DNA from 4 places in the Bradyrhizobium sp. CCBAU 21365 genome. Region 3 is predicted to be linked to each of the others. Evidence: predicted binding sites of a transcription regulator. Region 3 holds the regulator's gene; each other region holds the start of a gene.
The links. Region 3 encodes HrcA, which represses chaperone genes, less so after heat shock. Its sites were predicted from a motif close to GTTAGCACTCNCNNNNNGNGAGTGCTAAC; they were not measured.

Region 1: a site for HrcA is predicted at 3,223-3,251, ahead of XI02_RS28215 (co-chaperone GroES). Genes of this name have one in related genera too.
Region 2: a site for HrcA is predicted at 1,998-2,026, ahead of groES (co-chaperone GroES). Genes of this name have one in related genera too.
Region 4: a site for HrcA is predicted at 3,154-3,182, ahead of XI02_RS36855 (co-chaperone GroES). Genes of this name have one in related genera too.

What each region holds. Positions count from the first base shown of each region.
Region 1 is NZ_CP030036.1:5,992,326-5,999,782, reverse strand. Features, by position in the region: gene XI02_RS28235 (Crp/Fnr family transcriptional regulator) at 1-6, shown strand, start outside; gene XI02_RS28230 (hypothetical protein) at 24-221, opposite strand; gene XI02_RS28225 (hypothetical protein) at 262-477, opposite strand; gene groL (chaperonin GroEL) at 1,179-2,819, opposite strand; gene XI02_RS28215 (co-chaperone GroES) at 2,865-3,179, opposite strand; gene XI02_RS28210 (usg protein) at 3,575-3,865, shown strand; gene XI02_RS28205 (cupin domain-containing protein) at 3,965-4,531, shown strand; gene XI02_RS28200 (hypothetical protein) at 4,836-5,435, opposite strand; gene XI02_RS46445 (MGMT family protein) at 5,496-6,044, shown strand; gene XI02_RS28190 (gamma-glutamylcyclotransferase family protein) at 6,425-7,457, opposite strand, start outside.
Region 2 is NZ_CP030036.1:1,388,150-1,395,606, forward strand. Features, by position in the region: gene XI02_RS06465 (hypothetical protein) at 1-76, shown strand, start outside; gene XI02_RS06470 (hypothetical protein) at 86-271, shown strand; gene XI02_RS06475 (hypothetical protein) at 574-792, shown strand; gene XI02_RS06480 (hypothetical protein) at 1,444-1,644, opposite strand; gene groES (co-chaperone GroES) at 2,142-2,456, shown strand; gene groL (chaperonin GroEL) at 2,502-4,127, shown strand; gene XI02_RS06495 (hypothetical protein) at 4,335-4,667, shown strand; gene XI02_RS06500 (Hsp20/alpha crystallin family protein) at 4,760-5,185, shown strand; gene XI02_RS06505 (Hsp20/alpha crystallin family protein) at 5,197-5,595, shown strand; gene XI02_RS06510 (PAS domain S-box protein) at 6,015-7,025, shown strand; gene XI02_RS06515 (Hsp20 family protein) at 7,425-7,457, shown strand, end outside.
Region 3 is NZ_CP030036.1:184,291-191,747, forward strand. Features, by position in the region: gene XI02_RS00840 (hypothetical protein) at 1-318, shown strand, start outside; gene pncA (bifunctional nicotinamidase/pyrazinamidase) at 403-1,113, shown strand; gene XI02_RS00850 (helix-turn-helix domain-containing protein) at 1,136-1,990, shown strand; gene XI02_RS00855 (VOC family protein) at 2,059-2,484, shown strand; gene grpE (nucleotide exchange factor GrpE) at 2,533-3,138, opposite strand; gene hrcA (heat-inducible transcriptional repressor HrcA) at 3,304-4,392, opposite strand; gene rph (ribonuclease PH) at 4,564-5,277, shown strand; gene rdgB (RdgB/HAM1 family non-canonical purine NTP pyrophosphatase) at 5,289-5,924, shown strand; gene hemW (radical SAM family heme chaperone HemW) at 5,911-7,068, shown strand; gene XI02_RS00885 (penicillin-binding protein activator) at 7,378-7,457, opposite strand, start outside.
Region 4 is NZ_CP030036.1:7,848,495-7,855,951, reverse strand. Features, by position in the region: gene XI02_RS36875 (trehalose-6-phosphate synthase) at 1-1,061, opposite strand, end outside; gene XI02_RS36870 (hypothetical protein) at 1,323-1,571, opposite strand; gene XI02_RS36865 (hypothetical protein) at 1,781-2,056, shown strand; partial or broken gene XI02_RS45645 (IS701 family transposase) at 2,085-2,422, opposite strand; gene XI02_RS36860 (hypothetical protein) at 2,609-2,878, shown strand; gene XI02_RS36855 (co-chaperone GroES) at 3,222-3,536, shown strand; gene groL (chaperonin GroEL) at 3,676-5,316, shown strand; gene XI02_RS46510 (hypothetical protein) at 5,471-5,731, opposite strand; gene XI02_RS36840 (DUF3309 family protein) at 5,925-6,089, opposite strand; gene XI02_RS36835 (hypothetical protein) at 6,600-6,959, opposite strand.

The sequences.
Region 1 (7,457 bases), 3.7 Mb from region 3:
GTGTGAGCGTGTCCCCGGTCGGATCAGCTTCCCGGCCGCCGATCAAGCTCCCGTGCGGGGGAGGATGCCCCTTCGAGCTTCGCAATCTCGCGCAGCACCTTTGCGGTCTCGCGCAACTCATTGCGCTTCAGACCGGGTTTCAGCCGTCGCGCTTCGTCGAGAAAGTCCTTGGCCTGCAGCAGCCAGGCAGACGTTTCCGTCGAGATCTGCACCTGCGCCATGGTGTCCCTCCATCGCGGTCGTCAAAAGTGGCGGCCATTTTCAGGCCGGCGAACCGCCGCCGCGGCGTCGCCGCACGCGGATGCTCGGCTCATCGACCCAGGCATCCCGCGCAAACCAGGCGTGATCCGCGCGGCAAAACGGACAGGGGGTGCGCGCGAAGAACACGGTGCTGCGTCGAAAGCTCTCGCGATCGGTTTTGATTCCGGTGGAAATCGCGTGTCCGGTTTGCGGACATCTGACCATCACCATGCCCATGAGCGCCTCCCTCCCATATTGTTGCCTTTTGCTTTTTGCCTTGCCGAAATAGTCCGGCCGGTTGGATTGGCCCCAGATCGGTGCGCGGGGTAGTTGGGGGGCATCGCGCACCTGCGGCGGTTGACGGAGCATCGGGCAGTGGGGGCTGCATGCTCGTCACTGGGCTTCTTCCAACCGGCCAGGTCCCTCCTTGAACGAATCTTCAATGTGACTTCAACGCCGCTTCTTCAGGCGGCTCGGCAGAAAACCTCTTCGCTTTCGCCCACCGTACAGCCTCCCTCGCAAGTGAAAGCATTCTCCGCAACGCTCGCCCGCGTCACGGGAGCTGACGCTCCGTGCTCGATTCGGATTTTTGAGAGTGAAGTTCGATCTCGTCCCGAGCTTACTGTGCGGGACGAAGATGACGCTGTCGGTTCGGTTTGCGACTCTCGCGCAAAATTTTTTTGAAATTGTCAACTCAGACCAACGTATGTTTACGGAGAGTGTTGTGCATAACGTGCATGCTGGGAGCCGCGTGAGGCTCCTGTCTCAGCGTGAGGTTGTGCAAAGTATCCGCATTGGCCGCGCTGCAGCAAGCGAGCTTGCCCAAACAAAAACCCCGGCATCGCTGCCGGGGTTCTGCATTTCGTTGTCGTTGAGCGAAATCCCGGCTCTGCGGTGCACCGCTTCGCGCTGCACCGCGTCCGGGACGACTTCGTCGCTTAGAAGTCCATGCCGCCCATGCCGCCGCCCGGAGGCATCGCGGGGCCGCCGGCGTTCTTCTTCGGCAGCTCGGCAACCATCGCTTCCGTGGTGATCAGGAGCGCGGCCACCGAGGCAGCGTTCTGGATCGCGGTGCGCACGACCTTGGTCGGGTCGATGATGCCCTTCTTGACGAGGTCGGCATAGTCGCCGGTCTGGGAGTCGAAGCCGTAGTTGTAGGCCTTGTTCTCCAGGATCTTGCCGACAATCACCGAACCGTCTTCACCGGCGTTGATCGCGATCTGGCGAGCGGGAGCCGACAGCGCCTTGCGCACGATCTCGACGCCGGTCTTCTGGTCGTCGTTCTTGGTGCGCAGGCCCTTGAGCTGCTCGGAGGCACGGAGCAGGGCGACGCCGCCGCCCGGGACGATGCCTTCCTCGACAGCCGCGCGGGTCGCGTGCATCGCGTCATCAACGCGATCCTTGCGCTCCTTCACCTCGACCTCGGTCGCGCCGCCGACGCGGATCACCGCGACGCCGCCTGCGAGCTTGGCGAGACGCTCCTGCAGCTTCTCACGGTCGTAGTCCGAGGTGGTCTCCTCGATCTGCGCCTTGATCTGGGCAACGCGGGCGTCGATGTCGGCCTTCTTGCCGGCGCCGTTGACGATCGTGGTGTTCTCCTTGTCGATCATCACCTTCTTGGCGCGACCGAGCATCTGCAGCGTGACGTTCTCGAGCTTGATGCCGAGGTCTTCCGAGATGGCCTGGCCGCCGGTCAGGATCGCGATGTCCTGCAGCATGGCCTTGCGGCGATCGCCGAAGCCCGGAGCCTTGACGGCCGCGACCTTCAGGCCGCCACGCAGGCGGTTGACGACGAGGGTGGCGAGGGCTTCGCCTTCGACGTCCTCGGCGACGATGACCAGCGGCTTGCCGGTCTGCACCACGGCCTCGAGCAGCGGCAGCAGCTCGTTCAGCGAGGAGAGCTTCTTCTCGTTGATGAGGATGTAGGCGTCGTCCATCTCAACGCGCATCTTGTCGGCGTTGGTGACGAAGTAGGGCGAGATGTAGCCGCGGTCGAACTGCATGCCCTCGACGACGTCGAGTTCGGTCTCGAGCGACTTGGCTTCCTCGACCGTGATCACGCCCTCGTTGCCGACCTTCTTCATGGCGTCGGAGAGGAACTTGCCGATCTCGGCATCGCCATTGGCCGAAATGGTGCCGACCTGGGCGATCTCCTCGTTCGAGGTGACCTTCTTCGAGTTCTTCTGGAGGTCCGCAACGACGGCTTCGACCGCGAGGTCGATACCGCGCTTCAGGTCCATCGGGTTCATGCCGGCGGCGACCGACTTGGCGCCTTCCTTCACGATCGCAGCCGCGAGCACGGTCGCGGTGGTGGTGCCGTCGCCGGCCGCGTCAGCGGACTTGGAGGCGACTTCGCGCACCATCTGGGCGCCCATGTTCTCGAACTTGTCCTCGAGCTCGATCTCCTTGGCGACGGTGACGCCGTCCTTGGTGATGCGGGGAGCGCCGAACGACTTTTCGAGCACCACGTTGCGGCCCTTCGGACCGAGGGTGACCTTCACCGCGTTGGCCAGGATGTCGACGCCGCGCAGCATCTTGTCGCGTGCCTCGACGGAGAATTTGACTTCTTTAGCTGCCATCTGAATTTTTCCTTGGAATGGTTTGCCTGGGGAGGGAGGAGGCGCTTAGGCCGCCTTCTTCTTGGAAGCGGGGACGTCGAGCACGCCCATGATGTCGCTTTCCTTCATGATCAGCAGGTCTTCACCGTCGATCTTGACCTCGGTGCCGGACCACTTGCCGAACAGGACGCGGTCGCCGACCTTGAGGTCGATCGGGATCAGCTTGCCAGCTTCGTCGCGGCCGCCCGGGCCAACGGCGATGACTTCGCCCTGCGAGGGCTTTTCCTTGGCACTGTCCGGAATGATGATGCCGCCAGCAGTCTTCTCTTCGGCGTCGATACGCTTGACCACGACGCGGTCGTGAAGCGGACGGAATTTCATGCAGTCCTCCTAAACATTTGTAGATGCTGTAGATTTTTGGAGAGTTAGCAGTCCAGCCCAGCGAGTGCCAGACTGACTAGGCAGGAGATAGGCCAAGCCTTGGCGGCGGGCAAGTGCCTCTAGCAGAAAAATTGGCACTCGTAAGTGCCGCCTGCCAAAGGGATGCCGAGATCATTTCGACATCCTTAATGCCGCCAGGGAGAGGGCGCGGGGGCTATTAGCAGATGCGGTAAGCTGCTGCCAACGCAAGAAATTTCAACAACCTATTAAACATTTAGGCTTGAGATGGGTTAGTCGCGTGCGTCACATTTCTCTCATGTGAGCGCATCCATTGCCGGTGGTCCGGCGGGGGAGGTCGGCCACCACGTGAATGCGCTCCGTCACAGGAGGTTGGCATGGTCTCGCGAGTTGGTGGGGTTGTTTCCGACGATTTCCGGAAGCAGTTGCTGGGGTACGGGCTGACGACGGCGCAAATCCTCTATCGGATGCCCGATCACCCCTCGTTGCTGCAGACCTATGTCTGGCAGAACTACGACCTGTTTCCGAAATTTCCGGCGCTGCAGGATTTCCTCGCGTTCTGGCAGGCGAAGCTCGAAGGCCCGCTGTTTTCGGTGACGGTGGCGCATTCGAAGCTGGTCAAGCCGGCCGAGCTGCGCGCCGTCGACGGCGTGTTCCGGCTGCACTGAGCGGGCAAGGGAGCAAAAGCGCGCTGTGCGCCTTTGCTCGCCTCGCGGCGCGCGACTTGTGTTAGCCTCTCTCCGTCACAAAAAGACGGGAGGCGAACAATGGCCAAGAAGACGGCATCAAGATCGGCAGCCAAGACCGCGGTGAAGAAGAAATGGTCGGGGCTCGGCGCCGGCACCAAGAAGACGTCCGCGAAATCGTCCGCGCGCAAGACCATCAAGTCGAAGGGACGCGTCTCGGCGGCGAAGAAGAGCGCAGCGAAAGCTGCAACCAAGGCGCGGCCGAAGCAGCGCGTCGCGATCAGCCATCACCGCGAAGAGGACTTCAAGGCCGACGGGCTGCGCGCCTATGCCAAGTACCGCGACCTCGGCATCGCCGCCGCCTCGCATGGCCTCGCGCAGGCACACGTCATCCGGCTGCAGGGACCGTGCAATCCCGATGAAGTGTCGAAGCTGCACTTCCACGATGTCGACTTCCAGATGGTCTACGTGCTCAAGGGCTGGGTGAAGACCTACATGGAAGGCGAGGGCGAGACCCTGATGCAGCAAGGCAGCGCCTGGACCCAGCCGCCGCGCATCCGGCACATGATCCTGGACTACTCCGACGACGTCGAACTGCTGGAGGTGATCCTGCCGGCCGAGTTCAAGACGGTGGAGTTGAAGGCGTAGGCTTTTCGCGGCCGTCATGGCCGGGCTTGACCCGGCCATCCATCCTGCTTCGCGAGATTCTCCTGGTCGATGGATGCCCGGGTCAAGCCCGGGCATGACGATTTTCTTGGCCGTGTACCCATAAAACCGTCGGCGTGACTCTACGTCCGCTTTGCCCCGATAGCGACCAAGTTCGTGCGGCAACGCAAGATGTCGCGATGGGCCAATTTCGGAAGTCCGCCAAATGTCATTTCTTGATCCTCGTAGAGTACCAAAGAAAGACCGCCTTGCGGCGGTCTCTCTGAGTCCAACCAGTGTGCTTTGATCAGGCAGCTCGCTTGAACGCGTCCCGTGCCGCCTCATTGGCGCGATCGAAGGCAGCACGCGTTTCCGTCAAAGCTGCCATAAGTGCGGACCATGACTGGGTCCCCGCCTGGTTCAACTTCTCAAGTTTTTTCTCCGCCTCGACTGCATCGGCGTTCATACGCTTCACGGCGGCGTCAATATCGCCCCGACGCTCAGAAGCGAATTTTTTGGCATCGCTGCCAAGTTTGTCGGCCGCTTCGCGCCACGCTTTCAATTGGGCATCGGCTTGAAGCTTAAACATCGCCTGCTGGTGCTCGATTTGCTTGCCGAAGCTCTCGACATATTTCCTGACCTCGGCCTCGAACGAGCGCCAGTCATCCTCTAGTTTTGCCTTCGCCTGGATCCAGGCGGCCTCGTTAGCTTCCGATTGCTTCTTCATGGTGTCCCGGAAGTCATCACGCTGCTTGCGCAGTTCAGCCAGAATCTTCTCAGCCTTGTCGCGGACATCGGCCTGCACCTCGGCTACCTTGCCTTCAAGCGATGTCACTGCGGCGTCCATTTCATCGAGACGCTCCTTGGCCCAAATTGTAAAGAAGTGGGGATTGCTTTGCGTCACCATTTGCTTATCTCCTCGTATGCCCCATTTTGCTGAGTAACATGCCGCGCCCACCTGTTTTTGATGCAAGTCAACATCAAACCCAGGAGTGATCCTCGGTCTGACCCGACTTCACCTAAGAAGTTGGGAGGTCCGAAATGGGTCATTCACGTCGAATCGCATCGGGCGGAGCCGCCGGTCGATGTCCGCAATGCTCCGTTTGCGTCCACGCCGGCACTGCGCGGTAAACGACGCCAGGGGCCAATAGCTGCCCACAATGTTAGGACGGCGACGCGCATTTCGAAACTAACACCGGCACGTCCGGTCGAATCTTCCGTGCCAGCGCGACGCGCTCGTTCCAACCGCAAGCAAAAAGAAATCTGCTACACTTCGCCTATGAAAACCTTTTCGGATAAGGCTCGCGACATCGTGCGCAAGATCCCAAAGGGGAAGACCATGTCGTACAAAGCTGTCGCTGCTAAGGCCGGCAATTCGAAAGCTGCACGCGCGGTTGGTGCCATAATGCGCACGAATTACGACCCATCGATCCCCTGTCATCGCGTTATTGCAAGCGACGGCTCAATGCGCGGCGACGTTCGTCCGCGCCGTCGACCGGCCCAACAACGATCCTGACAGGGAGCTTCACCGCGTCAGCACCGCCCCGGATTGTGCGGAGCCTGTCATCGGGCGCGCGTTCGCGCGACCCGTTGGCTCCATCCGGGCTACTGTGTCTACGGCTGCGTCAGCATCCCCACGATCGCGCCCATCAGGCAGGTCGTCAGCGTGCCTGATCGACTTCAGCCCGAGCGCGTTGATCTCGTCGCGCCGTACACAGCGCGTCCGGAGAACGTCCCGAAGGGCGGACGCGCCTTCCGCCGGTTGAACATAACTTTCAACACAATAGGCGTGCCCACTCACCAAGCGACTAACCACCGTAGTCCATTATGTCTGTGGAAATCGTCTCGGAGTTGCGCTGCCGGTCCGGATCGATAACGCGCGCCGAATTCGTAGCATCACAGCTCGGGACTTCCCAGCTTGGCCCGCTCATTCTTGTCGCGTGTCGCATTGGGGTCATCGATCGCTTCTACAGACTGGATATGCTTTTCAATATAGTCGGGCGGCAAGCCGTGTTCCCTAGCTCCGGAGAGGACAAAATCTTTGTACCAGCTGTAGGGCTTGAGGTTGTCGTCGATGTGCTCAGGGGTTGCGCGATAGGTAAGGACCTTTCGCCTGCGACCTTTCTCGTTGATGACCGTGACAATTGCGTGCTCGTAGCCGCTGCCGACGCCTTCCGCCGCATCTAGCGTGGCGCGCTCGGATGGATCGAAGCTGAAGAGGACCCCGATTACGTTGTCGTTGTTGCCACTAGCAAATGCGTTGCACTTTCCAGACTTGTCCCTGCTGCGCTTATGGAAGCGAAGCGTATGACCGGGCAGGGTAGCAATGCCGAGTGGCTTGCAGCTCGGCGTGCGCTCACGCAGCCGGGCGGTGCACATGTTGGATCCGTAGGCAAAATAGACGACCGGCTCCGGTGGCCCGGCTTCTCTCTTCTTTAGCGGCTCGATCGGCGGATCGCCGGGCCTAACAATCTTGCGCAGCGGAACTGTCATTATGCTGGGCTCTTCGGACTCTTCACCCTCGCGAGTGATAATCGGTTGTCCGTCCTCAAGATTGAGGAGTGGGATGGGCCTGCCGCTCCATCCGCAATCTGCGCAGTGCGGCCGTTCCCAGAGTATGTTGGGCGCGGCTGCGTTTTCTGCGTGTTGTGGTTCGAGATGCGGCAGGCCGCAGTTCGGGCATTCTTCAGGTACACCGCGCAATGCACGAATGATCAACCGAGCCGCCATTCCGCAGGCAAGCTGGATTAATACGTGCGCCATGTCGGCATCAAGCCAGGTAGCGGACTTTGAATGCGTCAGCCAGTTAGAGAACGTCCATGCGGACTCCAGCGCACTTTTGACCGCCCCACGACGCTCTTTGTTCGTGTCGCTCGGCAGAAGATCGTTGCAGATGATTTCTGTCCACGCGCGGAAGTTCGCACGCTGC
Region 2 (7,457 bases), 1.2 Mb from region 3:
AGCCGAAGCTCTTGTCAAAGCGACATTTCCCTTCAGTCTGCCGGCGCTTGGGCAATCGGCGGACGCAGCAGCGTAGAGGCGCGCCATGTCTGGGCTCGAAGCTTTCATTATCCGCGGGCACGAGAAAATCATCGATCACTATCGGCGCCTGCGCGATTCCGCTCCTTCCCGCGCTGAGCGGGAACGTTTCCAGGGGCGTATGGAGGAAGAAGAGGAAGCTTTGCGGAAGTTTCTCGAAGGGCGATCGCCCCAGGTACAACGCGCGGCATAGCCCTCTGCGGTCGCCACACTCGTCTCCTGGAGACACGCGCTCGAGAGAAAGATGGGAGAAGGTTTAATGATTGACAAAAAGCGCCGCCCAGCCTTTGCGGGTGCCGCAGACCTTATCGCACACGCTAAGGCGGCGGCCCGCCATCTCGAAGACCTCTGCGCAGCTTGCACGAATGGCGACAAGGCTGCGGCACGAGCAGCGCTGCGCCAGGCGATTAGCGAGCTTGAGGTGGCGCGAGCCATGGTACGGACTGGACTTGAATGACGGGGAGCAACATCGTCTCATCTCACGATGAGGTTGTGATGACTACGAAGGTTCATGATGCGTTGACGGAGGCCCTTGATTGCGTGAAGGCAAGTGGACTAATCCGCAAGTACAGTCTTGTCTGGAGTGGTCGTAGCGAGGTGCCGCACATCACGATCTGGAAAGCGACCGATGCTTCAGATGAAGCTCTGCGCCACACTCTTGCGGAATCTCTTGCTGGTCTCGCAACCGAGTCGCAGGTTACCATTGAAGAGTAGGCGAATTTTGGTATTGAGGGGTCCCGAGTTCACCCTCGGGCCTTTGATGCAGGGTGACACTCTGTGAACCTCGCCCGAAGCAATGGTTTCAAACCTGGCCGACAGTTCAGGCTCGCTGTATGACGCCGATCGAAGATATTCTGGAGCCTTCGCTCGGGCACCCGCTCTTGAAGATTGCCCACGCTGCTCTAGATCGCTTGCCGTCAAGGACCAATGACTTCGCGGTTCGAATTTGCGGCGCCGTTTCTTTAAGACGACTTTCGCATTCGAAGCTCGTTAGCAGCAGAAGATGAGAGAGGTAAGGGCCAACTGCTGCGCTCCGGCGAGGTTTGACCATGGCAATCCGTATAGAGACTGTCATTGAGTGTGGCCAAGGTAAGCTGCCGCCGAGAGCTTATCTTGGAATTGCAGCTGGCTCTCTTGACCAGGACGGTAGGACTGTGCTCACGGCCCGTGAAGCCTCGTTCGCAGCGTTGGAGGAGCAGGTGCGTGAGATAAAGGCGCAATTGGATGCTTGTCTTACCGAAGTAAAGGCTTGCTTGCCGCGTTGAGCCAGTACTTTAGGAATTCACGCGGATTGCGGAGGGTAGCGCGCCTGGCATGTAAGGCTGTCGGAGATCGGATGATCTGAAGCCGTCAAAGGAAGCCGTCTCACTTCGGCGGCTGTAGTCCGCGAGATGTGATCCAACCAGCTACTTCGGCTGCCATTTCGCTTTCGCGAGCCTTTCGTAGAAGCTCTGCCTGCTCCGGCCCTGGAGGAAGCTTGTTTGCTTCGTCTCTAATGCGTTTGGCTTCGTCGGCGAGCCGTCCTTCGAGGGTGACGGTTTGCTTAAAACGGCGGCGAATTTTCATGACACCACCTCGTGCTTACGGGTCCTAACCGTAGGGTTCGCACTTTCGGTTCTAGCACTTAGTGACCCGCGATCTGTTTCCAAGTCACCAGGCGCCAATTTCGATCACCACCAACGACGCGTAGGTCCTGATGCCGGCCAGGTCATAGTCGCTTGCAGCGGCAATGCGCGAGGCGCTACCAGCAACGACACTCCCGGGACTAGCGTGATCCGGGACCATATGGGCGGCAGAGATCGCCCCGCACCGATTCGGACCGCCAACCAAGACAAGCGAAAGTTCTCATTTAATAACAATATTTTACAAGGATTGTCGTGCGTCCGGTTGGGTCGCCGCGGCAAGCTGTTCAAGAGCGCATTGGCAGTCCTTTGTTGGAAGTGCCAAAAATTTTAGCCGCCCCTCTTGAATTGGATTTTTTCGGTTCCTAGGTCGTTTTTCCGCCGGGGGCTGGTTAGCGGCCCCGGTTAAATGACATCGCTAGACTGTTAAGGAGGATGTGCATGCATTTCCGTCCGTTGCACGACCGTGTGCTCGTGCGCCGCATCGATGCCGAGGAGAAGACTGCCGGCGGCATCATCATTCCCGATACCGCAAAGGAGAAGCCGCAGGAAGGCGAGATCATCGCTGCTGGTCCGGGCGCGCGGAATGAGCAAGGTCAATTGGTCCCGCTCGATGTGAAGACCGGCGACCGGGTCTTGTTCGGCAAATGGTCGGGCACCGAGGTGAAAATCGATGGCCAGGATCTCCTGATTATGAAGGAGAGCGATCTCCTGGGCATCGTCGAACACAGCGGCAAGTTGAAGAAGGCCGCCTGACCCCGCTGAAAAACTGACAGTCATAAAGGAAAGGAGATTTGGAACATGGCTGCCAAGGACGTGAAGTTTTCGACCGAGGCCCGCGAGCGCATGCTGCGGGGAGTGGATACACTGGCGAATGCGGTGAAGGTCACGCTCGGTCCCAAGGGACGCAACGTGGTGATCGAAAAGTCGTTCGGCGCACCACGCATCACCAAGGACGGCGTCACCGTCGCCAAGGAAATCGAGCTGGAAGACAAGTTCGAAAACATGGGCGCCCAGATGGTGCGCGAGGTGGCGTCCAAGACCAACGATCTGGCCGGCGACGGTACCACGACGGCCACCGTGCTGGCGCAGGCCATCGTCAAGGAAGGCACGAAATCGGTTGCCGCCGGCATGAATCCGATGGACCTCAAGCGCGGTATCGATCTCGCAGTGGAGGCAATTGTTAGCGACTTGAAGGCGCATGCCAAGAAGGTCACGTCCAATGACGAGATCGCGCAGATCGGGACGATCTCGGCCAATGGCGACACGGAGATCGGCCGTTTCCTTGCCGATGCAATGCAGAAGGTTGGCAACGAGGGCGTCATTACGGTCGAGGAGGCCAAAAGCCTCAATACCGAGCTCGAAGTGGTCGAAGGCATGCAGTTCGACCGCGGCTATGTATCGCCCTATTTCGTCACCAACGCCGAAAAGATGAAGGTCGAGCTCGAAGACCCCTATATCCTGATCCACGAGAAGAAACTGTCCGGGCTGCAAACCATGCTTCCTCTGCTGGAGGCTGTCGTGCAAACCGGCAAGCCGCTCTTGATCGTCGCCGAGGACGTCGAGGGCGAAGCACTGGCAACGCTTGTCGTCAACAAGCTGCGCGGTGGCCTGAAGATCGCTGCGGTGAAGGCGCCGGGCTTCGGCGATCGCCGCAAGGCCATGCTCGAAGACATCGCCACACTTACCGGTGGTACCGCGATCTCCGAGGATCTCGGGATCAAGCTCGAGAATGTCACGCTCAACATGCTCGGGCGCGCCAAGAAAGTGGTCATCGACAAGGAGAACACCACTATTGTCGACGGGGCTGGTGCCAAGAAGGACATCGGAGCCCGCGTCGCCCAGATCAAGGGGCAGATCGAAGAAACCACCTCGGACTATGACCGCGAGAAGCTGCAGGAGCGGCTCGCGAAACTCGCTGGCGGCGTTGCGGTGATCCGCGTCGGCGGCGCCACCGAGGTCGAGGTCAAGGAGAAGAAGGACCGCGTTGACGACGCGCTCCATGCCACGCGCGCTGCAGTCGAGGAAGGCATCCTCCCCGGCGGTGGCGTCGCGCTGCTCCGCGCGCTCAAGGCGCTCGATGGCGTCAGGACGGCGAACGCGGACCAGAAGGCCGGCGTCGACATCGTGCGCCGGGCGATCCAGGTACCGGCGCGCCAGATTGTCCAGAACGCCGGCGAGGACGGCTCGCTAGTGGTCGGCAAGCTGCTTGAGAACGCCAGCTACAACTGGGGCTTCAATGCTGCGACCGGTGAATATCAGGATCTGGTCAAGGCCGGGGTGATTGACCCCGCAAAGGTTGTCCGTACGGCGTTGCAGGACGCAGCCTCGATCGCCGCTCTATTGATCACCACGGAAGCGTTGGTCGCCGACAAGCCAAAGAAATCCGAGGCTCACGCGGCCGCCGCGCCGCCGATGGACTTCTGACAAGACTTGCGCCCGGCCGTCCGACGGCCGGGCGCAAGGTCCATCTCTAAGCAAGGAGATCGCCAACACAACGAGGGACGAGGATCCAAAATAGCACCCAGATCGAAGCTCTGTTGCGCAAGAGTGGGGCTGCCTGAATTGGCTCGTGCTGACCCCAAGGCTTTGCAACCATCGCATGGGTAAGTTTTCCAACGATAGGAGGATGAGATGATCAAAGATCAAACCATTGGCTCCGCTCGTGCGGAGAAAGATCAAGCCGACAGTCGCATCATGCAACGTCTGATGACGGCATTGCTTGCATCGGCCTTGATGCTGCCGTCGCTGGCAGCTTGGGGAACGGAGAGTTCGCCGGACCGGGATAGAGCGAGAGCTGGCGACATGCTGCGTTTGCCACCAATCCGATATCTCGATTCGATGCCTTGGATGAACTGGAAGGCATCGGCGCCGACGCTGAGGATCGATACGCTCATGTTCCCGAGCATCACACCTTGGGGTGTCCTGAAATCGCCTCAGGATCTGACCTCGTCGACATTAAGTTGATTGCTGCTTCATCAGCAATGCGGACAGCGACTCGCGGTCCGCGTTGCTTCGGTCGAACAGCTATCCCTTTAAGGCCGTCAATGGAGGAACAAATGTTCGCTGGCTTTAGTGACCCATTTGAAGCGCTGCTGGCTCTGCAGCGCGCACTCGACGCACGCGTCGCAAGCGACTGGATGGGACGTGGAACGGCTGCGATCGGCAGTTTCCCGCCAATCAATATGTTCCAGAAGGATGGCGACCTTGTTGCTGTCGTCGAACTGCCAGGTGTCGACAAAAACGATCTGGAGATCGAAGCGAAGGAAAATACCATTCGCATCCGAGGCAAAAAGACGATCGCCTATGGAGAGCAGGCAAGCGTCCATCGCCGCGAGCGTATCAGTGGCGTGTTCGACCGGACGTTATCGGTGCCGATTCGGATCGAACCTGATCGAATCAAGGCCGAATATCGCGATGGCATCCTCGCGCTGTTCATACCGCGGGCAGAGGCCGATAAGCCGCGTTCCATCAAGGTAAGCTAAGGGAGGCTACCATGGCAGAGTCTCAGGAACTACAGGTTCAGCAGAAGCGCGAGGTCGAGAAGAAAACCGAAGGCACGACGCCTGGACGGGCATTCGTGCCAGTGACGGACATATTCGAGACTCCCGAGGCGCTGACGGTCGTGCTGGAGATGCCGGGCGTCGATCGCAATAGCATCGAGGCGAGCGTCGAGGATGACGTCGTCACTATTGAAGGTCGGATTGATTTCTCGAAGTATGAAGGGATGCAGCCCGTCTACACCGAATACAACGTGGGTCACTACGCGCGCAGCTTTCAGATTTCCAACAAGGTCGACCAGAGCAAGATCAGCGCCCAAATGAAAGATGGCGTGGTCACGATTGTGCTGCCCAAAGCCGAGCAGGCCAAGCCGCGCAAAATTCAAGTGAGTTAGCGCGGGTACTTCGGAATTTCGACTCGATGACCTCGGCGTTGGCGCCGAGAATGGTGCCACGCCATGGGGTTACAGCCTGGGATAGAACACGGACGAGACCGGTTTTCACTGACGAACGTTGGCCGAGCGGGTTAGATGACGCCAAAGTGCAGTCCGCGTTGCGCTGGAAAGCTTTCTCGCTCATGTTGGCCATTGAAACCCGTAACAAGATCATCCTCCCCATCGAGGTGGTCGGCCCGGTCGGACGACCTAAGGGCGCGGACTCGAAACGCGCAGCCAGCCATAGCCGGATGGATGCGAGTTGGACAAAGGCACCGACAATTTCCGCTCAAACCGTGCCAATGGAGACTTCTTGCCTTTGCGTTCGGTGCTATGATTGGCGCACCTACTGCAGTGCACATCCGAGTTCGGGGATCCCATTGGCGCCTAAAGAACAGTCGGGGCTTCAACGCGAACCTCTCGTCAGCGAGCCGGCCCTGGAACGTGCCGAGCGCTTGGCCAATCTGCTGGCCTCCATAGTTGAGAATAGCGACGATGTGATCGTTAGCAAAAATCTGGACGGCATTATTACAAGCTGGAACAGGGCGGCTGAGCGTATCTTCGGCTATTCGGCCGCCGAGGCGATCGGCCAACCCATTACACTTGTGATCCCGGAGGACCGACAAAGCGAAGAACGCGAGATTTTAACCCGCATCCGACGAGGTGAGCGTATCGACCATTTTGAGACCGTTCGGCGACGTAAAGATGGTAGCTCAATCGTCGTTTCGCTGACCATTTCTCCTGTCAAGGATGCCCACGGCAACATCATTGGCGCATCAAAGATTGCAAGAGATATTACCGAGCACAAGCGAGCTCAGGAGCAGATTAGCATTCTGGCGCGCGAGGCGGAGCACCGAAGCAAGAACATCCTCGCGAACGTACAGGCAATTATCAATCTTTCTCAGTCCGACACCTGCGAGCGCCTCAAGGAAGTGATCAGCGGGCGCATCCAAGCGATGGCAAATGTTCACTCGCTGTTCGTTGAAGCGCGGTGGATAGGAGCGGAAGTCTCGGCGATCGCCAAGCAGGAGCTTGCCCCTTATCTCCAGGAGGGTCACGACAAGCGGATTCTGATGGACGGTCTGCAAACCGTATTAGAACCCACCGCTGCGCAGGCGATTGCTGTGGTTCTGCATGAATTGGCAACCAACGCTGCCAAGTATGGAGCGCTATCGAACGCGAAAGGCCGGATTGCATTGACGTGGTCGCGCACCGAGGATGGACAGGTAATACTCCGCTGGACCGAATTGGGCGGTCCGAAAGTAAATGCGCCCGAACGCAAGGGCTTCGGTAGTCGCCTCATCGAAGGAACCATCAGGCCACTTGGCGGCAAGGTGCTCTTTGACTGGCGCGCGGAAGGGCTGGTTTGCGAAATCGCCGTTCCGACGTAAAATCCAATCGAGCTTGGCTTCGCTGCCCTCGCGACATTGCGCTGCTCCACACAGTTTCCTGATCGCGAACGAGCGGCGGGTCATTCTGCATTGCAAAAAACTGCGCGACGATCCCAGCCCCTCGACCGAAGAACGGCGCCGGCTGATGCGCTTGGTCAGCGAGGCCGAAACTTGGCTGGAAGGTCTCGCTGCGCAAGCTGCAACGCAAAATTAACCGAAGGAAAATCGCCGCAAAAATTTTCGAGACGCCCTTGAAATTGATCGCCCTTCTTCTAAGTCGTTTTTTGCCGCTTGCAGCGGTGCCGGGCGCCAGCTTTGGGTCCGGTGAACTGAACAGGGCGCCAGACGCTGGTGTCTTGCGCTCCTTCGTATCCATCTTGCTCTCAGGAGGACTTGGCTATGAGGACTCACGATTTCGCTCCCCTGTGGCGT
Region 3 (7,457 bases):
CTTGGCATCATCGGTTCGGCCCCGGCCACACCGGATGATCGCGGCCGCTTCGCCCAGCAGATCGCCACCACGATCCCCGGCGTGCGCGACGGGCGGATCACCATGTCCGAACCGATCCGGATCGACGGCCAGCCCGGCTTCGAGACGCGCATCGACGCGGTCAGCGGCAAGGACAACACCCCGGTGACCATCGTGCAGTGGCTGCGGTTCGGCGCGCAAACATCGATGCGCATCATCGGCAGCTCCCCGCGCACCGATTGGGAAAAGGCCTTCCCGCGCTTCCGCGCGGTGCGCGACGGCATCCAGCCGCGCGGCTGACAGGCCCGCCGAAAAATCGGACTTTCGCAGCTCCACGAACGGAACTAGCCTCCTCGCACGGTTATCGGAGCGAGGAGGGGCGCGATGTTGGATCGACGACAGGTCGTTGCAGGACTCGGTACGCTGGCGCTTGCCGCGCTGGTTCCAAAACATCTCTGGGCGGCTGCGATCAAGCCCGACGATAGCTCCGCGCTGCTCGTGATCGACGTCCAGAACTGCTTCCTGCCCGGCGGCAGCCTCGCGGTGAAGGACGGCGAGCAGGTGGTGCCGGTGATCAACAAGATCGCCAAGAGCTTTGCCAATGTGGTGATGACGCAGGACTGGCACACGCCCGGACACATCTCCTTTGCCTCGACCCATTCCGGCAAGAAGCCGTTCGAGATCGTCGACCTTGCCTATGGCAAGCAGGTGCTGTGGCCCGACCACTGCGTCCAGGGTACCGATGGCGCTTCGCTGTCGAAGGATCTCGCGATCCCGCAGGCCGAGCTGATCATCCGCAAGGGTTTTCACAAGGACGTCGACAGCTACTCCGCCTTCACCGAGGCCGACGGCAAGACCACCACCGGGCTCGCCGCCTATCTGAAGGCGCGCAACGTCGAACGGGTTTTCGTGGCCGGGCTCGCTACCGACTTCTGCGTCGCATGGACCGCGCTCGATGCGCGCAAGGCCGGCTTCGAGACCTATGTGGTGGAAGATGCCTGCCGCGGCATCGACACCCAGGGATCGCTCGCCAAGGCCTGGGACGACATGGCCAAGGCCGGCGTCAAGCGCATCCAGTCCTCGGATATCGCGTGAGGCGCTGACTCGCGAGATCCGCATGGCCGCGTCTGCGTCACCCCTGGCATTCGATCTCGCGCAGCGCCTGCCATCGCCGCGCCTGGCGGGCCTGATCGTCCGGATCACCGGTTATCGCGAGACCGCGACGGGCCGGTTCGCACAACGGCAGACCGCGCCGCTGATCGTCCCGCTGATCATCAGTTTCGGCTCGCCGTTCCTGATCGCGCTGTCGCGCGAGCCCAGTGCGGCCGATCGTCAGCTCAGCTTCGCCGCCGGCCTGCATGCCGGGCCGGTTTACATCGAGTCCGACGGTCGCGCCGCCTGCGTACAAGTGGATTTCACCCCGCTCGGCGCCTACAGCTTCTTCGGCGGCGCCGTGACCGACCTGGTCGGGCGCATGGTCGATATCGACGATGTGCTGGGCCATGATGGCCGTCGTCTGCGCGAGCAGCTCGGCGCCGTGACGTGCTGGCAGCGCCGCTTCGACCTGATCGAGGCGTTCGTGCTGCGCCGCGCCGGCCGCATGCCATCTCCCGAAGTCGCGTTCGCCTATCGAAAGCTGGCGCGTTCGGCCGGCGCTATCAGCATCACGGCACTGGCCGACGAGATCGGCTGGAGCCGCAAGCATCTGGCCAGCCGGTTTCGGTCCGAGCTCGGCCTCGCCCCCAAATCGCTGGCGCGCATGATGCGGTTTCACCGGGCGAGCCGGCTGGCACAAAGCCAAGCCGCGCTTGGCTGGGCGGGGATCGCGGCGGAAAGCGGCTATGCCGACCAGGCCCATCTCGCCCGCGAGTTCGTCGAATTCGCAGGCGAACCGCCAACCGCTTGGGCGCGCCGCCAGGCGCTGACCGACCGCCGGCTGGTTCACGCCGGCGATGGGCTGGCGGACTGGTAACAAACCTTCAAGCCGACGCCGCGCTGCCTCGTGCAGGATGGCGCCGTCAGCCAAGGAGGTGAGCGACCATGACGCACGACATCGAACCGCCCCGCATCTACCCGACCCTGCGCTGCAAGGACGCCGAGGCGATGACCAATTGGCTTACGACGGTGCTTGGGTTCACCGAACGCGTCGTCTACCGCGATGGCGGCGTGATCCATCACGCCGAACTCGCCTATGGTTCCTCGATGCTGATGCTGGGCCAGGGCCGTGACGATGCATATGGCAGGCTGGTCGGCGACCTCGACAACCGCCGCACGGACTCGATCTATATCGCCGTCGACGATCCCGATGCGCTGCACGCGAAGGTCAAGGCCGCCGGCGCAAAGATCGAGATGGACCTGCGCGACACCGACTATGGCAGCCGCGACTTCGCCTGCCGCGATCCGGAGGGAAATCTCTGGAGCTTCGGCACCTATTGGCCGAAGGCGCACGAGAAGCCGCGGCCGTGACCCGGCGCAATCCGCCAGCTCACAAACGGGCAGCCGGGATCGGACAGATCAGGCGGTGATGTCGGCGGTCGGGGCGGCCTTGGCGCCGCCCTTGGAGACGCCGACCAGTGCCGGACGCAGGATGCGCTCGCCGATCATGTAACCGGCCTGCACGACCTGCACCACGGTGCCCGACGGCACCGACGGATCAGGCACCTCGAACATCGCCTGCTGGAAGTTCGGATCGAACTTCTCGCCGATCGGGTCGAACTTCTTGACGCCGTTCTTCTCCAGCGCGTTGAGCAGCGAACGTTCGGTCAGCTCGACGCCTTCGATCAGCGCCTTCAGGCCGGGATCGGCGGCTTCCTTGGTCTCGGCCGGCACCGCATCGAGCGCACGCTGCAGGTTGTCGGCGATGTCGAGCACGTCGCGGGCAAAGCCGGTGATGCCGTAGGTCTTGGCGTCGGCGACCTCGCGGCGGGTGCGCTGACGGAGATTCTCCATCTCGGCCAGCGTGCGCAGCGTGCGGTCGCGCGCCTCGGCGAGTTCCTTGGTCAGCGCCTCTGCCGATCCGGCCTCGGGCTCGTCAGGCATGATGTAGGGCTTCGAGACCACGGGCTCACCCGTCGGCGCCGAATTCTCGGTGTTGTCATTGGCCCGGTTCGGATCGGTCATGGCTTGCCTTCTCGAAAACTCGCGTCGGTTCAAATCTTGGGGATTGCTTGCCGGGATATCGTGCTTTGGGCGGCGAAAATCAAGCGCAACATACCGGTCTCGGGAACTGGGATCTCCGGCTTGGGTGAAGAAAACCCGTCAAATGAAAGCGAAATCGCCCTCCGGTCAGCCGCCCAGCATCTTGCTGACGATGCGCGCGGCATAATCGACGGTCGGGATCACCCGCGCATAGTTCAGCCGCGTCGGTCCGATCACGCCGAGGACGCCCACGATCCGGCCCTGGGCGTCGCCGTAGGGCGCGATGATGGTCGAGGAACCCGACAGCGAGAACAGCTTGTTCTCCGAGCCGATGAAGATCCGCACACCCTCGCCGCGTTCGGCGCGGCCGAGCAGATCGATCACGCCGCGCTTGGTTTCGAGATCGTCGAACAGCGACTTGATGCGCTCGAGATCGTCGAGCGCATGCAGGTCCTCGAGCAGATTGGCGTGACCGCGCACGATCAGCTGGCGGTCCTCGTTCTCGCCGCCGGACCAGCTCGCGATACCCGCCGCGACCACCTTTTGCGTGAGCTGATCGAGCTCGGCGCGGTTTTGCGTCAATGCCGTCTCGAGCTCGAGCCGCGCTTCAGCCAGCGTCCGGCCGCGGATCCGCGCATTGAGGAAGTTGGTCGCTTCGGTCAGGGCAGAGGATGGAACACCCGGCGGCAGCGCCAGCACGCGGTTTTCGACCTGGCCGTCTTCGCCGACCAGCACGACCAGTGCCTTCTCCGGCTCCAGCCGCACGAACTCGATGTGCTTCAGCCGCGCATTCGACTTTTGCGTCAGCACCACCGCCGCGGCGCGGGTCAGTCCCGACAGCCGCGTCAAGGCTTCGCCAAGCGCGGCCTCGACGGATTGCGCGCGGCCGACGGCCGCAAGCTGGGTCTGGATCGATTGGCGCTCGGCCTCGGTGAGGTCGCCGACCTGCATCAGCGCATCGACGAAGAAGCGCAGCCCGAGTTCGGTGGGTAACCGGCCGGCGGAGGTATGCGGCGCATAGATCAGGCCGAGCTGCTCGAGATCCGACATCACGTTGCGGACCGAGGCCGGCGACAGAGGTAATGCGATCAGGCGCGAGATGTTGCGCGAACCGACCGGCTCGCCGGTCGCGAGATAGCTTTCGACGATTTGACGAAAAATGTCGCGCGAACGCTCGTTGAGCTGGGCGAGCCCGGCATGCGGCGCGATCAGGCCAATCGGATCGTGGTGAGTCACACTCCAGTCCCTCACAATTACTGCATAATTTGTCGATCCGGGAGGCCGATGACAAGCATGCATTCGGCCCCGTCGTACCGGACCATACCGGGGGCCGAAAACCCTTGCCGCTGCCCCTTCCCCCTCCTACAAGCACGGCCAGCCAATTTTCTCGGATTTCTGGAGGATTTCATGCGGCCAAGCCGCCGTGCACCCGATGAACTGCGTCCCGTGTCGCTGGAACGCGGCGTCGTCAAATATGCCGAGGGTTCCTGCATGGTGAAGTTCGGCGACACCCATGTGCTGGTGACCGCCACGCTGGAAGAGCGGTTGCCGCCGTGGCTGAAGGGCCAGGGCCGCGGCTGGGTCACCGCCGAATACGGCATGCTGCCGCGTGCCACCCTGGAACGCACCCGCCGCGAGGCCTCGGCCGGCAAACAGGGCGGCCGGACGGTCGAGATCCAGCGGCTGATCGGCCGCTCGCTGCGCGCGGCCGTCGATCTCGAGGCGCTCGGCGAGCGTCAGATCACGGTCGATTGCGACGTCATCCAGGCCGACGGCGGCACCCGCACCGCCTCGATCACCGGTGCCTGGGTGGCGCTGGCCGACTGCATCAACTGGATGAAGACCCGCAACATGCTGAAGACCAATGTGTTGCGCGACAACGTGGCGGCGATCTCCTGCGGCATCTACCAGGGCACGCCGGTGCTCGATCTCGACTATGCCGAGGATTCCGAGGCCGACACCGACGCCAATTTCGTCATGACCGGCGACGGCCGGATCATCGAGGTGCAGGGCACCGCCGAGAAGACGCCGTTCTCGGAAGGCGAGTTCCTGGCGCTGATGGCGCTGGCGCGCAAAGGTGTCGCGCGTCTGGTCGACTTGCAAAAGATCGCGGTGGCGTAGTCAGATTGGTTATGCATCGCCGAATCACCGGAAGGCTCGTCATCGCCACCCATAATCCCGGCAAGCTTGCCGAGATGCGGGAACTGCTGGCGCCGCACGGCGTGGAGGTGGTGTCGGCCGGCGAGCTTGACCTCACCGAGCCCGAGGAGACCGGCGACAGTTTTCGCGCCAACGCGGCGATCAAGGCGATCGCGGCGGCGAAGGCGACCGGACTGCCCGCCTTCGCCGACGATTCCGGCATCGTGGTCAACGCGCTCGACGGCGCACCCGGGATCTACTCGGCGCGCTGGGCCGGCGAGGGCAAGGACTTCATGGCGGCGATGACGCGGATCGAGCGGCTGCTGCAGGAACGCGGCGCCACCGCACCGGACCGGCGCAAGGCACATTTCGTGTCGGCGTTGTGCGTGGCCTGGCCCGACGATCATCTCGAAGAGGTCGAGGCCCGCGTCGATGGAACCCTGGTCTGGCCGCCGCGTGGCACTGCCGGCTTTGGCTACGATCCGGCCTTCCTGCCCGACGGTTACACGCGGACCTTCGGCGAGATGACCAGCATCGAGAAGCACGGCCTGCCGCCGCTCGGGCTCGGCCTGTCGCATCGCGCCCGCGCCTTCGTGAAGCTCGCGGAGATCTGCCTTGAGCCACGCTGACCGAGAAGCCTTCGGCGTCTACGTGCACTGGCCGTTCTGCCTGTCGAAATGCCCGTATTGTGATTTCAACAGCCACGTGCGGCATGCGCCCGTCGACGAGGAGCGCTTCGTGCGCGCGTTCGCCCGCGAGATCGAGACGACGGCCGCGCGCGTGCCGGGGCGGCAGGTGTCCTCGATCTTCCTCGGCGGCGGCACGCCGTCGTTGATGCAGCCGCAGACCGTCGGTGCCGTGCTCGATGCGATCGGCAAGCACTGGCAGGTCTCGCGCGATGTCGAGGTCACGCTCGAGGCCAATCCGACCAGCGTCGAGGCGACGCGCTTTCGCGGCTATCGCGCAGCCGGCGTCAACCGCGTCTCGCTCGGCGTGCAGGCGCTCGATGACGCCTCGCTGAAGGCACTGGGCCGCCTGCACACCGCACGCGAGGCGCTCGACGCGGTCGCGATCGCGCGCGCTGCGTTCGACCGCTATTCGTTCGATCTGATCTATGCCCGCCCCGATCAGACGCCGCGGATGTGGGCCGATGAACTGAAGCAGGCGATCTCGGAAGCGGCCGAGCATCTGTCGCTCTACCAGCTCACGATCGAGGAAGGCACGCCGTTCTTCGGGCTGCATGCCGCCGGCAAATTGCAGACGCCGGATGAAGCGACCGCGCGCGCGCTCTACGACGTGACGCAGGAGGTCTGCGCCCGCGAAGGATTGCCGGCCTATGAGATCTCCAACCACGCCCGCACCGGCGCGGAGTGCAAGCACAACCTCGTCTACTGGCGCGGTGAGGAATATGCCGGCATCGGCCCCGGCGCGCATGGCAGGCTCGACATCGATGGCGTCAGGCACGCGACCGCGACCGAGCGGCGCCCCGAGGCCTGGCTGTTGAACGTCGAGGAGCGCGGCCACGGCGTCGTTTCCGATGACAGCCTCAACAGCGAAGAGCGCGCCGACGAATTTCTCCTGATGGGGCTGCGGCTCGCCGAAGGCATCGATCCCAAGCGCTATGCGAAGCTCTCGGGCCGAAAGCTCGACCCGCACCGCATCGCGATGCTGCGCGAGGAAGGCGCGATCGCCGTCGATGCCGACGGACGGCTGCGCGTCACGAAGTCGGGATTTCCGGTGCTCGACGCGGTGGTCGCGGATCTCGCCGCCTAGACTGAAGCGCGATGAGATTAGGTTGAGCTGGAACGGCGTCGAAATTTCACCTCTCCCTTGGGAGAGGTCGATTTGCGCAGCAAATCGGGTGAGGGGTTACGGTCTATCGAGAGAGCAAGAGCCCTCACCCGGATTGCTTTGCAATCCGACCTCTCCCCGACGGGGGAGAGGTGAACTGAACCCGCGGCAAGCCGATTCAACCAAAAATCATCCCGCTCTGGGTGCACGGCGCCAAAATATCGAAAACAACCCCATGCACAGTAGCCGGCGGGCGCTTTAAAGCGATTTCAGGCCGACGCCTGACGAAAATCAAGCGCCAAAACTCTTCGGCGAGCCTGCGACCGGCGTGCTGCCGCCTGAGGCCACCTTCATGACCGCAAGGCCGCGCT
Region 4 (7,457 bases), 1.8 Mb from region 3:
CGGCTGAGCCGAAAGAAGCCAGCGAGCGAACGCTGCGAGAAGCTCCTGTTCAAATACTGGATCGGCGCCCAATCGAGTTCCGCGTAGCGACCGGCCACGTCGCCCGCCAGCGCACCAAGCCTCTGTCGCAACGCACGGTATTCAGGAACGTCGCTGCGCGTTGCGGTGGCGATCTGCAGCAAGCGGACGTGGTTGCGGTATGCGGGATAGCCCTCGAGAAAGGCGGCGAACGCTTTGAACCGGTGCTCGAGACCCTTACTGTAATCCAGCCGGTCCACCCCAATGATGAGCTTGCGCCCCCGGAGACTCTCCTGCAGCCGGCGGGCCGTTCGGGATTTCACAGCGCGACTAGCCATTTCGGCGATCGCTTCAGTATCGATACCAATCGGGAAGGCGCCGGCGCGCAGAACCCGATCGAAAGCGTGAACGTGGCCATCGGACGAAATCGTGCCTCCTGCACGGCGAAGGATGGCGTCATGGAAGGCGGTCAAATCCTCCACCGTCTGGAAGCCGACGAGATCGTAAGCGCACAGTGATTTCAGCAGGTCGCCGTAGTGAGGAAGGGTCGCCAGCACCCCCAAAGACGGAAACGGCGTATGCAAGAAAAACCCGATCCGCTGTGTGGCGCCGGCGCGGCGAAGTTCCTCGGCCATCGGGATCAGATGGTAGTCATGCACCCAGACGAGGTCACTCGGGCTGAGCAGGGGCGCGAGGGCGTCGGCGAGCACGGCGTTCACCCGTCGATAGGCGGCCAAGTCCCGGCGGGTAAAGTTCATGAGGTCAAGGCGATAGTGGAATAAGGGCCACAGTGCCGCGTTGGAGAAGCCGCTGTAGTAGCCGTCATGGTCCGCGCGGGTAAGATCGACGGTAGCGTACGTCACTCCCTCGGTCTCAAAAACGTTCGGCTCTGGTGTTGTTTCTCCAAGCTTGCCACTCCACCCGAACCATAAGCCTCCAGCCTGATGCAGAGCGTCGACGAGGCCGGTCACGAGCCCGCCGCTGCGCTGCGCAGCTTCTGCCGGCAAGGCGACACGGTTGGAGACGATGACCAAGCGGCTCAAGCGGGTTCCCTCCGCACTGTCAGGGTTGCGTCGAGCCGAGCCGCCAAAAGATCTCGGCGAACACGGCAACGCAATGATCGGCGGTGACATCCGCCGGAGCCCACATTCGCTCGGTCCTCGCGCGAAAATCCACAATTCCTTCTACCGGAACTGACGGTCCCGTCATCAGGCAATCTGGGCGGGCGTTACCTGTAAAACATATAGATCTTCCCGCAGTAAATATAGGATACTCTGCCGACGATCTGGATTGTTGGGCGCTGTCTAAAGCTGATCTTCGCCAGGATTTCGACGGCAGACGCCCCGGGTGTGCCTCTCGATCTCAGCCAGTGCGGCGTCGAGCGAGGCGTGCGGCCCTTGCTGTATGCCGGCCATAGTTTCCGATGCGTGGCCCTCCGGATGGATCATGAACTGACGTGGAGCGCTTGCCGTGATGCGCCCCATCGAGCGGCCGAGCAGGTCCGTCAGCTGCCAAACCGTGCCTCCCTCTGCCGGTGTAACGATCACATCCATGGTGAACCTTGAGTCTGTACGCCGCGCGAACAAACCGCTGCAATAACCGATGGGCGAACTACCGAGTTCCGCGGCCGCGGCATTCTCGGTACTGGAAGGATTGGCGCTTCGGATCGCCCCGCGATCGAGCGAATGGCGCTTAATGCCGATATATGCGACTATATAGAATGGTCAAAAAGAAAGGTCGAAGGCCAACGTCGGGAGAAGAAATGGCAACCGCTCTCGACCGTTGGGACGAGGAAGGCGGAGCGCAGGAGTTGGCGTGGCCTTTACCCTATGAAGCCAGCGATTTGCGCGATGTGGAGCGCAGAGTCCTGGAATGTCTGGGTGCCGCCCTTGTCAGCGAATGGAATGATCTGCCTACTGACGTCCAGCGCAGGCTCTTCGAGCACGCGGCCTCGGGCAAATCGCACGACGCCACCGTGTTGAAGACGCGGATCGCCCGTTTCCTGCACGATCATAAAGGTGCTTCGGGTGGGCGCTAACACGACTTTGGCAGATTTGTTCACGCCTTGCTCTTCGCTGACCTGTGTTCTGCAGTACCCGTATCGCGGATCTGATGGCTGAAGAATGAGAGCGACGATGGCGGGACGCGCGGCTGGCAGGTTGGGCTGAGGTGGTGGCCGTCGTTTCATTTTTGCGCCCCGTCTTGGCAATGCGGAAGTGCTGCAAGAAGGCGTAAGCAACCATCGTCATAAGAGCGTGACGATGAAGACCGTGCCAGAACCGTCCCATCGCGACATGACGGTTGTAGCCAACCGCTGCAAGTCTATCTCGGCTGGTAGATTTGCGAGATAGCATTTCTTCTCTCCGAGTCGCGATGCTTGCCGATCGCCAACTCGCATTTTTTCACTTGGCATCAGCAAGCATTTCGTCCGCCGGCATCTATACAAATCCGCGATGTGTATTGCCTTGTGTTTGGTGACTTCGCAGCCATCTCATGATAAAGAGATAGCTAATCTCGGCACAGAAAGCACTGTAAACGGATTGCTTCATTATCGCGCCGATGCAAAGCCGTTTCTGAAGGATAGCCGATCATGACCATGCGCTCCCGACGCGAAACGGTCACCTTCAAGCATCCCTTCCGGATCAAGGGCATCGACCGCCTCCTGCCTCCGGGTGCCTACGAGGTCATCACCGATGAGGAGATGATCGAAGGATTGTCGTTCGAGGCGTTTCGCCGGGTTGCCACTATGATCACGGTGCCGGCGGCGCCGCCGCGCACTTCAACGGTGGAGAGGATTTCCATCAACCCGGTCGATTTGGCTGACGCTCAGCGCATTGATGCCGAAGCGCCTCGCGAGTGACGAGCCACTCGATCTCGACAAGCACCGCTGAATGGCTGCACAAGAAGCGACCGACGTCCGGCGTATTCTGGCGCACGTCGAGAACAACGCAATGCCCCTGCGCGATGGGAAGCTTTCTCAAATTTGATGACGCGGCGTCCAACGACTTTCGCACCACACAGCTGGCCTTCACCGGATCCTTAGCCGCCGCGGTCTTGGCAGCTATTTCGTGATGCTCTGAGCGAATATCGTTTCGGGACGGTCTTGTACGTCCCCTTGCGGCGGCTTATGTGCTGATTAGCACTCGCTGGCCACGACTGCCATTTCGTCCAAAGCAACAACAACAAGAAAACAGGAGGGCAGCATGAAATTCCGTCCGCTTCACGACCGCGTTGCGGTCAAGCGTATCGAAGCCGAAGAGAAGACCACTGGCGGCATCATCATTCCGGACAGCGCCAAGGAAAAACCTTCGCAGGGCGAGATCACGGCGGTTGGCCCAGGCGGCCGCGACGAATCCGGCAAGCTGCCCATCGATCTCAAGGTTGGCGACCGCGTCCTGTTCGGCAAGTGGTCAGGTACGGAGATCGAGCTCGATGATCAGGAAGTACTGATCATGAAGGAAAGCGACATTATGGGCGTTCTCACCGAGCTGCCCGCCGCCAAGAAGAAGGTCGCCTAAGCGCCAGTCTGTTTTCCTTATCCCAAGCAGCCAGCGTCTCGAAGGAGAAGGATAAGGCCCGCAAGTTGAACTCACGTCCCTAAAGAGCTCGCCGAGTCGCGCGGTCTTTCGGATTTGACAGTTGAAAACGGAGATCATGATGTCGGCCAAAGAAGTTAAGTTCGGCGTCGACGCCCGCGACAGGATGTTGCGCGGTGTTGAAATTCTCAACAATGCGGTTAAGGTCACGCTCGGGCCCAAGGGCCGGAACGTCGTGCTCGACAAGTCGTTCGGCGCCCCCCGCATCACCAAAGACGGCGTCACTGTCGCCAAGGAGATCGAGCTTGAGGACAAGTTCGAGAACATGGGCGCGCAGATGGTGCGAGAAGTTGCCTCCAAATCGGCAGATGCAGCTGGCGATGGCACCACCACCGCGACCGTGCTCGCGGCTGCGATCGTCCGTGAAGGCGCGAAGGCGGTTGCCGCCGGTATGAACCCGATGGACCTGAAGCGCGGTATCGACCTCGCGGTGGAAGCCGTGGTCGCCGATCTCGTGAAGAACTCCAAGAAGGTCACCTCGAACGAGGAGATCGCCCAGGTCGGCACCATCTCGGCCAACGGCGACGCGGAGATCGGCAAGTTCCTCTCCGACGCCATGAAGGAGGTCGGCAACGAGGGTGTCATCACCGTCGAGGAAGCCAAGTCGCTCGAGACCGAGCTCGACGTCGTCGAGGGCATGCAGTTCGACCGCGGCTACATCTCGCCGTACTTCGTCACCAACGCCGACAAAATGCGCGCCGAAATGGAAGACGCCTACGTCCTCATCCACGAAAAGAAGCTATCTCAGTTGAATGAACTGCTTCCGCTGCTGGAAGCCGTCGTCCAGAGTGGCAAGCCGCTTGTGATTATCGCGGAAGACGTCGAGGGCGAAGCGCTCGCGACCCTGGTCGTGAACCGCCTCCGCGGCGGTCTGAAGGTCGCGGCCGTGAAGGCTCCGGGCTTCGGCGATCGCCGCAAGGCCATGCTGCAGGACATCGCGATCCTGACCGGCGGCCAGGCGATCTCGGAAGATCTGGGCATCAAGCTCGAGAACGTCACGCTCAACATGCTCGGTCGCGCCAAGAAGGTGATGATCGACAAGGAGAACACCACCATCGTCAGCGGCGCCGGCAAGAAGGCCGACATCGAGGCGCGGGTGGCGCAGATCAAGGCGCAGATCGAGGAGACCTCCTCGGACTATGACCGTGAAAAGCTGCAGGAGCGTCTTGCCAAACTCGCGGGCGGCGTCGCGGTGATCCGCGTCGGCGGCGCGACCGAGGTCGAGGTGAAGGAGCGCAAGGATCGCGTTGATGACGCGATGCATGCGACCCGCGCGGCCGTCGAGGAAGGCATCCTGCCGGGCGGCGGCGTCGCCCTGCTGCGTGCTTCCGAGCATCTCAAGGGGCTGCGCACCAAGAACGATGACCAGAAGACCGGCGTCGAGATCGTGCGCAAGGCGCTGTCTGCGCCGGCCCGCCAGATCGCGATCAACGCTGGCGAGGACGGCTCCGTCATCGTCGGCAAGATCCTGGAGAAGGATCAGTATGGCTACGGCTTTGACTCCCAGTCCGGCGAGTACGGCAACCTGGTCACCAAGGGCATCATCGACCCGACCAAGGTCGTTCGTGTGGCGATTCAGAACGCGGCTTCTGTTGCGGCGCTCCTGATCACTACCGAAGCCATGGTGGCCGAATTGCCAAAGAAGAACGCCGGCGGTGGCGGCATGCCTCAAGGTGGCGGCATGGGTGGTATGGATTTTTAAGTCCTACTCGTTCAGAGCTCAACAATAACGAAGGCCCGGCAGAGATGCTTGGGCCTTTTTTGCAGGAACCAGCAAAAAGCGGCCGCCGAGAAGCGTGATGAATTCTCGCCGTTTCACGGATTTCCGTGAGGACGCCTTGTGCAATATCTCAAAATCAGCACTTTGCATTGCAGCCGGGTGGCGGGTGAGAATTGTTACCAAACCAGTCAGGACGCACCCCACCGTTACTGGATTTTGGGAAGTGCATAGCTCCGCCCTGGTTGGTCGCCCCCGTGATTAGACCGAAGACCGCGATCACCTGGGACGCGGGGATCATGAGTAGCAGGCCGGCTACGATCGAGACACCCGGTGCAATAGCGACCACAGCGAGCAGCAGCATAATAGGGCCGAAGGAGTGCTTGTGTAGGCGACCCATCAGCCAGCCCAGGGTAAAGCGATCTTGCCGGTGCCTCGTCGTGCAGCCGCTGCAGCAGGACCGAGGCAGGCACAAACACCCCTTCATCGGCGGGCATTGTCGGCTTCAGCTGGTCGGGGCTCGTTGGGACCCGGTACGCCGGGGACAGGATATTTTGGGAGGCGCCCGGTCGACACAGCCGACCCTGCGAGGGTCAGAGCCGACCCAGAAGTAGCAATACGACGAGGATGACCAGGATGGTACCGATGACCCCCATCCCACCGTGGCCATAGCCGTAGCCGTAGCCGCCGAAGCGGCCGCTGAAGCCACCAAGCAGGAAGATGATGAGGAGGATGATGAGGATAAGTCCGATCGACATTGTCCGACTCCTTTGGTGGGACCGTGTGGATATTGGGTCTCACGGTAGTCCGAGTTGAGTGCGCGATCTTCAAGCTTCCGGCGACGACTGTCGGCGGCATCACTGGGCAAGTGCTGTGCTACTTCTTCTCGATTGAAATGCCACCCGGCGCGGCGGACGCGGAGCAGGAGGCAGTTTGAGCTTGAGAGAGGCAGCCTTGGTATCGTTTGGCTCGGGGTCGGCGGTGCCCGTGGCGTTGCCGGGACGAGTCAGTCGCTTCGGGATTGCTGGTCGAGCCGATAGACCCGCCCCGCGCTCGCGCCTTTAGCTCCCTGGCGCAAGTTTTGTCTGTCTTGCGATTCGCCAACTCCTGCAAAAGTCCGCAGGCGACCCCGGATGGGAGGGGCCGATGCAGTTGACCGGATCACAAGGGCGCAGCCGCGCCATCGCGCTCGAGTGCGCTCGAGCGCGCGTTGAGTGGGCATGGTCTGTGACAGAGGTTGCCACGCCCAAACAGCGTCGCTCGTGCCCTCAATACGGGGCGTAGTATTGGCGGCGATAGGGATACTGGCCGCCGTAGTAATCTGGCGCATAGTAGCCCGGCGCGTAGCCTGGCCCGTAATAGCTACCACCGTAGGCTCCATAAGCGGCGGCTCCAGCCGCGGCACCCAGGATGCCAAGACCAATTGCGGCCCCCGGAGCGCCGTAGTAGCCGCGACCGCGGTAGTGGCGTCGGTAGTAGACTTCTGTCACTGCGGACGACGAAGCCGCTTGTGTCAGAAGAGCCGTGCTCGGCGAGATCGGAGCTGCCCCCGAAGGCAGCACCGAGGCGAGCGTCGCCGCACCGAAGAGTGCGACCGCAATCGCGTATTTCATTGTCTGCTGGTTCATGGTCGTATCCTCTCCAACTTGGAGCATCTCAAGCGGCAAGTCGATTGCGTGCCGCTGGCCGATAAAGAACCTCGACCCAGGGTGCTTGAAGCGCTGGTGGGGGGGCGGATCCGAGGATTCGTGGTTCTAAGCGAACTCACAGACCCGCCTCTGTACTCGCGCCGCGACTTAACCGATTACTTGGCGCAAGTTTTTTCGGCCTTCAAAGCCGCTTCTGCCGAGGCCTTTGTCGTGTGAGCGGCGCCGACAACCTTCATGCTACCGCCGGCAGCAGGCTGGCTCTCGACGATCTGACATTTCATGGTCGCAGTATCCTGAGCCAGGTAGAACGAGGAAGGCGATTGGCCAACGGTTTTGCCAGTCTCCGCCGCGAATGACGGAGAAGCGAATGCGAGAACAGCGACTGTCGCTAATAGAATTCTTTTCATAGTATCCACCAATTCTTATGCGTCCGGAATCGGACAAAGAATGAACAGGGCAAGCCGACAAGAGTTCCAG